Regions from separate parts of the Halanaerobium sp. ST460_2HS_T2 genome, predicted to be linked through region 1. Evidence: riboswitches for the same ligand, from Rfam matches in the RefSeq annotation. Region 1 holds a riboswitch; each other region holds the start of a gene.
The links. Region 1 has a riboswitch for cyclic di-GMP ahead of DFR80_RS07565 (cache and HAMP domain-containing protein). Riboswitches for the same ligand answer to the same signal wherever they lie in the genome.

Region 1 (3,180 bases):
ACCTGACCTGCTGCAGTTGCCACTTCCTCACCGGAAGCAGATAATTCTTCACTGGAGGCAGAAAGATTTTCAGCAATAGCTGTAACCTTAGTTATTATTTCATTTAAATTCTCTTTCATTTTATTTAGTGAGGAAGCCAGAACTCCAACTTCATCTTTTCTAGCTATTTTGATATCTGCAACTGACAAATTTCCTTCAGCAATTTTATCTGACATCTCAGCCGCTTTAAGAATTGGGTTGGCAATATAACGGGCAATAAAATAGCTAATAATAATACCGATAATTAAAGCAATTACAGCAATCCAGATACTCATATTTCGGGATGTAACTAATTCTGCTAAAACATCGTCCTCATCTGCAGTCATAGCTACGACCCAACCCTCGAGACCAACTGGGGCATAGGCTAATTCTTTTTCCACTCCATTATATGTATATTCTCCAGTTCCAGAACCCCCTTCTATCATTTTATCAGTTAAATTTTGAAGCTCAGTTTGGCCAGTTAAAATATCTGTATTACCAATATACTGTTGATCCGGATGGGCAATTGTACGTTTTTGCTGATCAATAATCCAGCCATAACCAAAGCCATCAATCTCCATATTTTTAATTAAAGACTGTAAGTACTGGCTTTTTACTGTACCTCCAATTACTCCTGCCAGCTTATTGTTATTAATAATGGGAGCTGCGACAACTAAGACCTCATCTCCCGAAATTCTACTTTTTCTCGGTATAGAAATAGCTGGCTGTTCTGTTTTTATTACTTCCCGAAAATATTCTCGGTCAGAAATATTAATAGTACCCCCATTTAAAATGTTACCTTCTCCTGTTTTATCAACTATCAAAATTGATTCTATATTTGGATTGCTAATTTGTGATAAAAATTCTGTCTGTTCTAACCAGTTCATAGATTTTACTTTTTCTGTATTCGCAAAATCCTCTATCTGAACTTTTAAACCAGAAAGCCACTCAAAAATAATTTGAGCATTCTGCTCCGCACTATTTAAAGAGCTGTCAGCAGTGGAATCCTGAATAAGAGTGCTAATGAAATTATTAAATGCAATAGAAGTCCCCACCATCAAAACTAAAATCATAACAGCAATAATAATTGTCATCTTTCCCTTTAGGCTTGTAAACATTTTTGTCTCTCCCTTTTTATGTTTTTATTAAATAAAATTATACGGCTAATAAATTGTACTCTCCACTTTTAATTTATATAAAACCTATAACTAACCAGTAATCTTTATTAATAAAAGTAATAATTTTCCTTTTAAAATAAAAAAATAAATACCAAAGACTTATTGCCCAGTATTTATTTGATACTCTGATATTTAAAAATCAAAAGCAACCTGGCAGTCATAGATGTCAATTTCCTTAGACCCATAGCTTTGCGCCATTATTTTTCAATAATATTGCCCAATATTTAGTTAAAATTCAAGCCTATGTTAATTATATAACATAGATATATAAAATTAAATAGTTATTTTATGTCATAAAGTAACTATTTTCGACAAAAATATTTTCAACATCTATCAGCAAATTTCTGCTCATACATCCTCTGATCCGCTTTATTGTAACATCGCTTAATATTTTTAATGCTGTGATTCTGATTGGTGCAATCTGTAGTCTCATAACCAAGAGCAATAGTCAGCGGTACCGGTAAATCTTCAATTTTATTTCCCTCTTCTATTCTTGCTAAAATTCTTTCTGCTACATCATCTGCCTTCGAATAATCAGTCTCTGGCAAAATGACTGCAAATTCATCTCCACCAATTCTGGCAACAACATCCTCGGTTCGCACAGTTCTTTTAATAGCTTCAGCAGCTCTCTTAATATACCTGTCTCCCATACTGTGCCCATAAGTATCATTAATATCTTTTAATTTATTCATATCGCCAATGATTATACTGATTGGATACTGCCTGGAATTATGCAGTCTTTTTAATTCCTCATTAAAATATCTTCGATTATAAAGCCCTGTCAGTTCGTCATGATTGGATAGATATTCGATTTCTTCTGCTGCTCTTTTTTCCTGATCTATATCAATATGGATTCCTACAATTCGGACAGCATTTCCTTTTTCATCTCTGTCTGTTACTTTCCCGATATCTCTGATCCACTTCCAGTTGCCATTTTTAGTTTTTAATCTGTGTTCATTAAAATATTCTTCGCTTTGACCATTTAGATGAACTCTTATGTCTTTTAAAGCCTGGTCCCTGTCATCAGGGTGGACTAATTTCAACCAGGTATCAAGATCATTACCCAGATTAGAATATTCATATCCCAGCATCTGAGCCCAGCTTTTATTGAAATGAATATATTCTTCTTCTACATTCCAGTCCCAGACACCGATATTGGCTCCCTCAACAGCCAGCTCTAATCTTTCTTTAACTTCCTTTAACTCAAATTCTCTCTTTTTATTTTCTGTTATATTATCCAGGGCGACATAAATTAACTCACCATGCTTCTTATTTTCAACCGCAAAAACGTGGACATTACAATATTTAATCTTATTATTAACAGTATAAGAAATTTCTCTTTCCCACTCCTGGTTATGCTTAAATTTTTCTTGTGCTTGCTTTAAAACATTCGCATCTATGTTTGGTACAGCAACTTTATTTATATTTTTATTAAGAATATCAGGCTTAGATACTTCAAATATTTCTTCAAATTTTTTATTGGCATTAAGTACTTTTAGATTCTGATCTAATAAAACAATTCCTTCAAGTGAATTAGTAAATAGATTTTCAAAAATTAATTTTTGGTTTTCTAACTCTCTTTTTTGTGCTATTCGATGAGAAATATCTATAATCTCAAAAAGCATTTTTTCATTTTCTAATTTTGAATAACGAAAATTAAAATATTTATGATCACCAGCAGCAGTTATTATCTTATATGTTCTGTCGCTGGTATTATCTGCTGAATCATATTGAAAATAATCTTTTACTTTCTTTCTATATTCTGGATCGGGACAAGCTTTTTTATACCAATCATCCATTGTTTTGATCTCAGTTCTTTTATAACCGGTCATCTCTCTAATAGCTTTATTAATAAAAATAATTTTTCCCTGTTGACTGGCTACTATAATTCCTATAGATAAACTATTTATTATATCTTTTTCAAATTTAATAATGGAATCCATAAACTCACCCCTGAAATATCATTTTAATGATAATACTTATA
Region 2 (3,180 bases), on a different contig from region 1:
TAAAAAAATTATATTTACTTGTAAATGGTAAGGTTAAACTTTCTATGCTTTCTGCAGAAGGGAAGGAAAAAGTACTGACAATTCTGCAGGAAGGAGATATTTTTGGTGAACTTTCACTTTTTGACGAAGACCCTCATCCCTTAACAGCCGAAGTGATGGATGATGCCCGTCTGTTAATTATTCCCTGGAATGAAATGGAGAAGATGATTATTGACAGGCCTTCACTTGCAATTAAGATTATTGAGGCTCTTTCCAAAAAAACTAGACTTTTAACCAGTCAGGTAAGAGAACTGGTTTTTCAGGACGCTGCAGGTAGACTGGCCAGCCTGCTTTCGAGACTGGCAGAAGATTTTGGTCGAGAAATTGAAGATGGAACGGTGATTGATTTAGTTTTAACCCATCAGGAAATAGCAAATTTGATTGGCTCTTCCCGGGTTACAGTTACTAAATTGATCAATAAGTTTATTGATGATGGTGTAATAACAATTAAAAAACGAAAAATTATTATTAAAGATTTTGAATCACTGGGAGAACGTCTGCAGACAGTTTTTTAAATAAAGCTGGATTGAATCCCGGTGTTCCAATACATAGGAGACACGCTGGTATACTTTTCCAGCGTGTTTTAAGTTAAATAAAAGAATAACAAATTTAAGAATTCAGGAGGTAGAAGATGAGTATTTTTATACCAGATAGTGAAACAAAATTATATGGCTTACTTGGTAAAACACTAAGTCACTCGATTTCCCCATCTCTGCATAATAATGGTTTTAGAGATTTAGGGATTAATGCAATCTATTTGATGCTGGAAACTAAAGATCAGGATCTAGGAGAATATATTAGTTCTCTTAAAAACTTAGGATTTGCCGGCTGGAATGTGACGATTCCTCATAAAGAAAGCATTATTCCTTATTTAAATGGCTTTTCTTCTCTGGCCAGAGCTGCAGGAGCGGTAAATACTGTTTTAAATAGAAGGGGAAGATTGACCGGTTATAACACAGATGTAATTGGTTTTCAGCGTCAGGTTGAGGAAACTGGATTTAAGGTTAAGGATAAAAGAGCAGTTGTAATTGGAGCGGGAGGAGCAGCCCGTGCAGTTATTGCAGCTATGGTTCAGCTGGATCTTAAAGATATTACAATTATCAATCGAACAGTAGAAAATGCAGCAGAACTGGCAAAACTTTTTAAAGAAGAAAATTCTAAGCAAAACTTCGATTTCTGCAGTCTGGAAGAGCAGGAATATGCAGATGTTCTAAAAGCAGCTGATCTGGTAGTTGATACAACTCCAGTTGGGATGTATAGTAATAATATTAAAAATATAGTAATCAATCCTGATTATCTGCATGAAAAGCAGCTGGTGATAGATCTGGTTTATAATCCTTTAAAAACCGAAATTTTAAAGGAAGCAGAAAAGCGAGGAGCACAGATAGGGAATGGCCTGCCAACTTTAATTTATCAGGCAGAAGCGTCTTTTAAACTCTGGACACAGGAGATGCCAAAAAAGAAGAAATGGTATCAAATAGCCGAAAAAGCAGTCAGGGAGATTGAAGCAAAAAAATAAATAAAATATTATAATAAAAGCAAAACTGACGAAAGTCTGTGACGCAAAAACATAAGTCTAAGGATTATTTTCTATGATTGTTATGTTTGCCTCAGGTGGAAAATTGCCGGTGTTTAAAACATCATGGCAATTTTTTGCTTTATAGATAATTTTAAAATAATTATTAAACTTTCATTAAAATTATGCAGGAATTTCATAATCGATGCCGAAATTAATTATATCATCGCAATAATTTAACAAAATCTTTCAAATTTCAACAAAATAATATATATTTTATTAAAAAGGAGTATTTTTATGAGTCCAAGAAGAAAAAAAATTGGAGATCTACTTTTAGAATATAATTATATAACTCCCAGACAATTAGAAGATGCTCTCTCTGCTCAGGATGAAATGGACATGCGTCTGGGACAGGTTTTAACAGAGTTAGGTTACATTTCAGAAGAAGATTTAACAGATGCTCTAGAAATTCAGCTTAACATTCCTAGAGTTCATTTAAATAATTATTTAATAAATGCACATTTATCTCAGTATATATCAGAAAATATTGCCCGAAGACATCATGCTGTACCATATGATGTTGAAGATGATACCTTAAAAGTTGCGATTCAGGATCCAACTGATCTAGTAGCTATAGAAAACATTGAGGTTAATTCAGGGATGAAAGTTGATATTGCAATAGCTACTCATTCGGAAATTATGAAGGCAGTTAATCAAATATATTCTCTGGTTGATACAGATACTTCAGAGATTTTTGACAGGTTAGATCAGTATAATCAAATTAATGAAGAGCCGGAAATAGACCAGCTGCGGCAGATGGTGGAAGATGCTCCGATTGTCAGGCTGACCAATTTAATTATTACTCAGGCTATACAAAAACAGGCAAGTGATATTCACATTGAACCTTTAAAAAACACTTTAAGAGTTCGCTACCGGGTAGATGGTATTTTGCATGAGGAGCTGACAGTTCCCAAACACTCGCAGGCGGCTTTAATTTCTCGTTTAAAAATTATTGCTGATCTTGATATTACCAAAAGAAGAATTCCACAGGATGGCCGGGTGCAGATGACCTTTAAGAGTATGCAGATTGACATGCGGGTTTCTACACTGCCTACAATTTATGGAGAAAAGGTGGTTATCCGACTTTTAAATAGAGATGACAGCCTCTTAGATATTAATAAACTTGGTTTTCGCTCTGATAATCGCGAGAGATTTAATAGACTGATCAAAAAACCATATGGAATTTTGTTGGCGACCGGACCTACTGGTAGTGGTAAATCAACAACTTTATTTGCAGCCTTAAGCGAAATTAATTCACCAACTAAAAATATTGTTACAATTGAGGATCCGGTTGAATATCAGCTGGATGGAGTAAATCAGGTGCAGGCCAATACAAGTACCGGTTTGACCTTTGCCAAGACCTTAAGATCGATACTGCGTCAGGATCCGGATATTGTAATGGTCGGTGAGATTCGGGATGAAGAAACTGCAGAAATTGCAATCAGAGCTGCCTTAACAGGACATTTGGTTTTAAGTACTCTGCACACTAATGATGCCAGTAGTGCAATCACCAGACTTTTAGATATGGGACTACCAGATTATTTGGTAGCTTCAACAGTGATTGG
Region 3 (3,180 bases), on a different contig from region 1:
AAAATTAAATTTTCATCTTTAAGAACTAAATTTCCCTCTGTTTTTTCCTGAGCATTAAGAGGACTAACAAAAATAAAGATTAAAAACACTAAAAATAAACCCTCTACAATTTTTTTCATTTGTGATAACACCTCACTTTAAAAGCAAGATCAAAGTTTTAATTCATTTCTGGCCAGAATTTCTCCTCCCTCTGCGGATATTTTTTTATAAATAACCTCCAGAACTCCTTTGTCAAGATTTAAACTGTCGGTATTTTTAAGGCTTATTTTATACTTTCTTTTCTCAATATCAGTATAAATAGCTGTTCCTCTAATTGCACCGACTAATTTCTTTTCTCCACTATCATCAAAATAGCTAACTTCAATATCTCCATATTCAGACTGATTACCGGTTCTTATAATAGTCAGAGCAAGTTCTGGTATTTTTGTCTCCAGGTTGTTACTTAGCTCTAGATCTGTAATTTCTAATTCAGCCCCGGTTTCACCATGACGAATAATAATTGGAATAGAAACCCCATAAACCGTTTTTAAGGCTATATTGATTCCTGTTTCAGCGTTATCTCCATTTCCCTGCTCACCCTGATCCGGAATCTCCTGAAACAGCATGTGAGCTCTATATTCTCCAGAATTCAGGTCGAATGGAATCATTAATTGGATTCTAACAACCTGAGCCTGTCTCGGAGGAAGAACAACCTGTCGGGGAGAATAACGGATCAAATCTCTGGCAAAATGGGATTCAATTCTTTCTTCTCTATTATCGGCAATAGCAAGTTCTTCTATATCACCTGTTTGTTTCATCTCCAGGTTAATCAAAGAAATTCTATAAGTGGCTGTTTCCTGGTCAGGGTTGATTAATTTAATCGTTGCTGATCTTTGTCCGTTTTCTAAAATAAGACGGGTAGGATTGACAGTTACATTTGCCTCCACTTCTAGAGTCAAACTTAATAAGATAATCAAAAATATTAATGATAAAACATAATAATTTATTGCTTTTATTCTTACTTTTGTAATATCCAAAGTATAACCCCCCTTAGCTCTTCCACTAAAACAAATATACCTTTAGCTTTAGCTGGCAGAAAATTCTATTCTGCAGCTGGGAAGAAAAAATTTAAAGTTAAAATTGGGACCAGAAATCAAATCTGGCCCCTTTATCCTTAATTTTATTATTCATAAGCAACTGTTAAGATAAACTGACCAGTATAGTTGCCAACAGAAATACCATCTGTCACTGTCAGAACAGCTCCAATAGTAAGTTCATCAAAACCATCGCCGTCGAGGCTAAAGGCACTATCCACTATATTTGTTCCTTCTACCAGGAATTGATCTACAGTTAAAGAATCTCCAGATACACTGTCAGCCAGAGCAATGGATACATCACCTGAGCTGGTAGACTGACTGGGAGTTACTTCAAAATCTTCAATACTTACTACATAGGCACGATCAGGAGTTCCACCAACCTGAACAACTGCTGGTGTTCCAGTATCATTCCAGAAAATATTTGCACCTGAATCAGCATCAACTGTTAGACTTCCATCAGTTCCTAAAATTATTCTTGCATTTCCTCCAGTAGGAGAAGTACCAAAACTAAAGTCCATATCCTGAACACCCATATCACCTGGATCAATTGTAATTGTATCTAATATTTCGGCATATACATTAACATCCTCACTTGCATCTAGTTGAGCCTGTACCGATGAACCAAAAAATAAAATCGCTACCACCACAATAAGAATTATTTTACCAGCATTTTTCATAATATATACCTCCTTCTTAAAGTGTACAAATAAGTCAACAAACAATTGTTATCTAACGCAAAATATAATTTTTGCGTTTTTAAAGCAGTTAACTGCTTTAAAGACTGAGGAAATCCAATATTTTTTCTCTATAAAATGCAAAAACCGGCCCCTAAGGGCCGGTTACACCATTGGCTCGCATCTGTTATAAGGTGTCCATATCGAAAAACAGATGGTCATAGCTTCCTTTATTGTTTTGTTACTTTTAAATTTTCCACTACAAATTTAGAAATTAAAACTTTTTATAACAAAATTGTTTAAATAAACAAAATTAACAATCTTCTTTCTTCTGGTTACATTATATTCCTGTTGAGAACGGTTGTCAATAGCTTTTTTCATTTTTTGTTAAAATTTATATAAATTTTTATAATTAACTTATAAAATATTTACAGTTTGAAATTCTGGAACCTCTTCTAAAAGATTATTTGCCAGATCAGATATTTTTTGACGACCACTATTACTAATAGTTACTTTAATAATAACTCCAGTTTTTTCGATTGCTTCAATTTCTATTACTAAATAATCCGGATAATTAGAAACTTCGGCAAAACTTTTTATATTGACCGATTTTTCCGAATCATCAGCAATAATTTGTATCTCGAAATCCTCTAATCGGTCAAAGCTTCCAAAAATAACCGGTTCACTAAAATGTAAAATTACACACTGATCACTTTCGGTAATTTTTTTAATATTAATTTCTGGATCTACAACCCCATAAACACTGCCTCCTACAACTGCATATAAATTCTGAAAAACAGGAGGAGTTATATCTTCTGCTGGAATACTATCTCCATCATCACCAGAAGCTGTAATTTCTAATTCAAGATCTTTAAATGTATTTTCACCATTAACAACAATTTTACCCTGCAGTTGATTATATCTTATTGCTTTAACATTATAATCATAGCTACCGTCTTCCCTTTTAAAAGAAACTTTACCATCCAAATTTGTAATTTCTTTCTCTCCAGCCAGAGTTATTTCAGCACCGCTAACTGGATAAGTACTCATTTTATCAACTACAGTAAAATTAACATCATATTTTTCTGTTGCCAGAGTATCTGTTGCATCATTAGAACACCCAGTCAGGAAAAACAGTCCAATAATTACCCCCAAAACCAGAGCCCAGGATTTTGAACTTTTTAGAAACTTCATATTCTGCTCTCCCCCTTTAGTTAAATATGATTTCACATTAATTATTAGAGTTTACTATTATGCAATATTTTATTTTTATATTATAATTTTACCAGCACAATCTCCAAACTAACTCGAATTTTATTTTTAGCAGCTGCTAAAATAATCGAATTATAATGAATATCTAAGCTCAATTTAATCTTAAACCTTTATTATAAATATACAGTACAAATTGAATTTTGAGGTGAAAATATGCT
Region 4 (3,180 bases), on a different contig from region 1:
CCTAAAACCTTAGTTAACAGGGTATTTAAATCATTTTTTAAAGCAGATTCGAATTCCTGCTGCATTGCAAAATTCTGGGGATCAGACCACTGATCACTATTAGGATTAGAAGGATGAGACAGCAGGTTTCCGTTTGTGTCAACAACTGTCACCTCTGTTAAAGGTAAATCCTGAACTCCACTTGCAACTAGATTCTGAACAGCATTAACTCTTTCTGCACTCATATTATATCCAGGAGCCAGTTTAACCATAACTGAAGCCGTAGCCGACTTCTCCTCATCTAAAAATAGACTTTCCTCTGGTGGTGTGATCTGAACACGAGCAAATTCTATCCCTGAAATTGACTGAATAGAACGGCTCAATTCTCCACCCAGTGCGCGATAGTAATTAACTCTTCTTTCAAATTCTGTTGTACCAAATTCACTATTATCAAAAATTTCAAAACCGACAACTCCCTGATCCGGGAGACCTGCCGAAGCCATATCAAGTCTTAATCTATAGATCTCGCTTTCTGGAACTAAAACTGTATTACCATTACCTCCAAGCTGATAATCTACATTATTTTCATCCAGTCTTTCTACAATAGCTGCAGTATCATCTGTAGACAGGTTGGTAAAAAGAGGTTGATAGTTTGTAGAAGTTCCTCTAAATATAAGATAGCCAAAAGCTCCAGCCATTAATATTGTGAGAACAATAATTAAGATTTGAATGTTTCTATTCAATTTTTGCCACGTGTTTTGAATCTCTTCTTTATATTTTGCGAAAAATTCGGCCATCACTATACCTCTTCCATAAATACTCTTTGTTTTACCATCTTATACTATACCTGCAGACGCATAATTTCATTATATGCATCAATCACTTTGGTCTGAACTGCAGTTGTCAGATTAACTGCTACCTTAGCTTTCTCGGCAGCAATCATCACATCATGTATATTGTCTGTTTCTCCAGCGGCAAAACTGGCTGTCATAGCCTGCGAATCTTTTTGCAGCTGATTAACTTCGTTCATTTTTTCTCTAAACAAATCCGAAAAAGCTTCGGTTTTTTTGTTTTTATTCTCATTTTCAAGAGAAAAGTTTTCAAATCCACTCTGAAATTTAACTGGATTAATCTCCATTTTCTTCCCTCCTTAATTAAGTACTAATATTTAAAGCACTATTTGCCATACTCTTATAATTAGAAATTGCCTGTATGTTTGCCTCATATGCTCTGGTTGCGTCTATCATATTAACCATTTCGGTCATGATGCTAATATTAGGGAGCTCTACATAACCGTCCTCATTCGCATCTGGATGCTCAGGACGATATTCAAGGCGAAATGGAGATTGATCTTCTGCTATTTCTGCAACTTCTACTCCAGCCGATTTAAGATTATCAGAATTAATTCCAGATCCCATCTGATTTTCTATTTTCTGTCTAAAAATCGGAACTTTCCGTCTGTAGGTATTGCCATCTTCATCCCTGGTTGTTTCCGCATTAGAAATATTTGATGATATGGTATCCATTCTTAATCTCTGAGCAGTTAAACCGGAAGCACTAATATCTATTCCTTTAAACATTATTATTTACCTCCCTGCTGAATAACCTGATTTAAGGTGGAAAAATGTCCGGCAGCTCTATTTGACATTACATTATAATAAATACTATTTTTTGCCAGTTCTGCCATCTCAACCTCAACATCCACACTGTTTTCGTCATTTCTACTATTCCTATTATTCTGACTGCTGCGAACAGAAGTATATTGTTTACTAAAAGCTATATGGTTACTTTGAGTAGTTTTCAGACTAATAGAATTAGAAGAATTCATTTCCTTTTTCAAGGCAGTTTTAAAATCAATATCCTGTCTTTTGTAGCCGGGGGTGCTCACATTTGCCAAATTATTAGCAATTAATTCACCTCTCCGAGCAGAACCATTAAGCGCTCTGGCTATAATTTCTAAATTATCCATATATTCAAACCCCTTTCAAGCAAAAAAATCTACAGTCACAGCTATAGATTTTTGAATGTGCAGTCTGGCAATCATAATACAAAATATCTTAGACCCATAACTTTGCGTCATTAGCTTTCGCTAATTTTGCTAATATTTTAAATACATATATTAGTTTTTAAAAAAACAATTTATATTTAAGTATATTAATAATAAATATAATCAAAGAATTATTAAATATTATAATTTAAATTAAAGCAGCTTTTTAAGTGATTCCATTACTCTATCTTTTTTAAATGGTTTGACAATAAAGTCTTTTGCTCCCATTTCAATCGCCTGAATAACAATTTTTTGCTGACCCATAGCACTGCAAACAACAATCTGAGCACTGGGATCTATATCCTGAATTGCTTTAATAGCTTCCAGTCCATCCATAACTGGCATTGTAATATCCATAGTAACTATATCAGGATTTAATTCCTGGTATAATTCAACTGCTTCTTTTCCGTTCTCGGCTTCACCGGCTATTTCAAATTCATCTTTTAATATATTTTTTAAATTTAATCTCATAAATGCTGCATCATCAACAATTAACACCCTAGGCATTTAAAAATTACCTCCTCTAGATTATATCTACTGTTATATTATATAATAACAGAAATGATTCTTGTTTACAATAGTAAAAAAATAATTTATCTAAAAATAATAATAATGTCTTTTTTCCATCTATTACTATATAATAAATTTATATGGTAATCAAGTCTCTGCTGAATGATTTAACTTCAACTCGACCATCATCAGGATAAAAATACATTGAGCGCCCATAATCTTTGCCAACATCACTACCTATAACTTTTATTCCCTCATTTTTTAAAACTTCTTTAACTGCTTCAATATTTCTTTCACCAATCTTCATTACTGAGTCTCCACTTTCCGACTTAAACATTCCTGCCCCACCTACAATCTTAGCTGAAAGCCGCCTTTTTTTGGCACCTGCAGCCTCCATTTCCTCAATCAAAAAAGGAATCCCTGTATCTGCATATTTTACAGTTTTTTTGCCCCCTGGATTTTCAGGCAGCATAATATGGACAAGTCCCCCTACCTTAGAAAATTTATCATAAAGCGCAATTCCAATACAGGAGCCAAGTCCCAGAGTTGCTAAAACTGTATTTTCATCACCTATGGCATGATCTGCCATTTTAACAACCATTTTTTCTGCTACCAGATCCGAACTAGGCAAAACTACCACCTGC

Region 2: linked by a shared signal. The riboswitch ahead of DFR80_RS03135 (GspE/PulE family protein) and the one ahead of DFR80_RS07565 (cache and HAMP domain-containing protein) in region 1 are both predicted to bind cyclic di-GMP.
Region 3: linked by a shared signal. The riboswitch ahead of DFR80_RS03950 (DUF4402 domain-containing protein) and the one ahead of DFR80_RS07565 (cache and HAMP domain-containing protein) in region 1 are both predicted to bind cyclic di-GMP.
Region 4: linked by a shared signal. The riboswitch ahead of flgB (flagellar basal body rod protein FlgB) and the one ahead of DFR80_RS07565 (cache and HAMP domain-containing protein) in region 1 are both predicted to bind cyclic di-GMP.

The regions. Positions count from the first base shown of each region.
Region 1 is NZ_QPJF01000013.1:19,373-22,552, forward strand. Features, by position in the region: gene DFR80_RS07565 (cache and HAMP domain-containing protein) at 1-1,136, opposite strand, end outside; cyclic di-GMP riboswitch class I at 1,338-1,424, opposite strand; gene DFR80_RS07570 (sensor domain-containing diguanylate cyclase) at 1,520-3,139, opposite strand.
Region 2 is NZ_QPJF01000004.1:97,285-100,464, reverse strand. Features, by position in the region: gene DFR80_RS03145 (Crp/Fnr family transcriptional regulator) at 1-554, shown strand, start outside; gene DFR80_RS03140 (shikimate dehydrogenase) at 671-1,558, shown strand; cyclic di-GMP riboswitch class I at 1,567-1,652, shown strand; gene DFR80_RS03135 (GspE/PulE family protein) at 1,853-3,180, shown strand, end outside.
Region 3 is NZ_QPJF01000006.1:5,178-8,357, reverse strand. Features, by position in the region: gene DFR80_RS03960 (hypothetical protein) at 1-119, opposite strand, end outside; gene DFR80_RS03955 (molecular chaperone) at 150-1,016, opposite strand; gene DFR80_RS03950 (DUF4402 domain-containing protein) at 1,163-1,753, opposite strand; cyclic di-GMP riboswitch class II at 1,901-1,988, opposite strand; gene DFR80_RS03945 (hypothetical protein) at 2,168-2,944, opposite strand; gene DFR80_RS03940 (hypothetical protein) at 3,176-3,180, shown strand, end outside.
Region 4 is NZ_QPJF01000023.1:37,218-40,397, reverse strand. Features, by position in the region: gene fliF (flagellar basal-body MS-ring/collar protein FliF) at 1-776, opposite strand, end outside; gene fliE (flagellar hook-basal body complex protein FliE) at 821-1,117, opposite strand; gene flgC (flagellar basal body rod protein FlgC) at 1,134-1,559, opposite strand; gene flgB (flagellar basal body rod protein FlgB) at 1,562-1,948, opposite strand; cyclic di-GMP riboswitch class I at 2,004-2,089, opposite strand; gene DFR80_RS11590 (response regulator) at 2,180-2,533, opposite strand; gene DFR80_RS11585 (chemotaxis protein CheD) at 2,673-3,176, opposite strand; gene DFR80_RS11580 (chemotaxis protein CheC) at 3,160-3,180, opposite strand, start outside.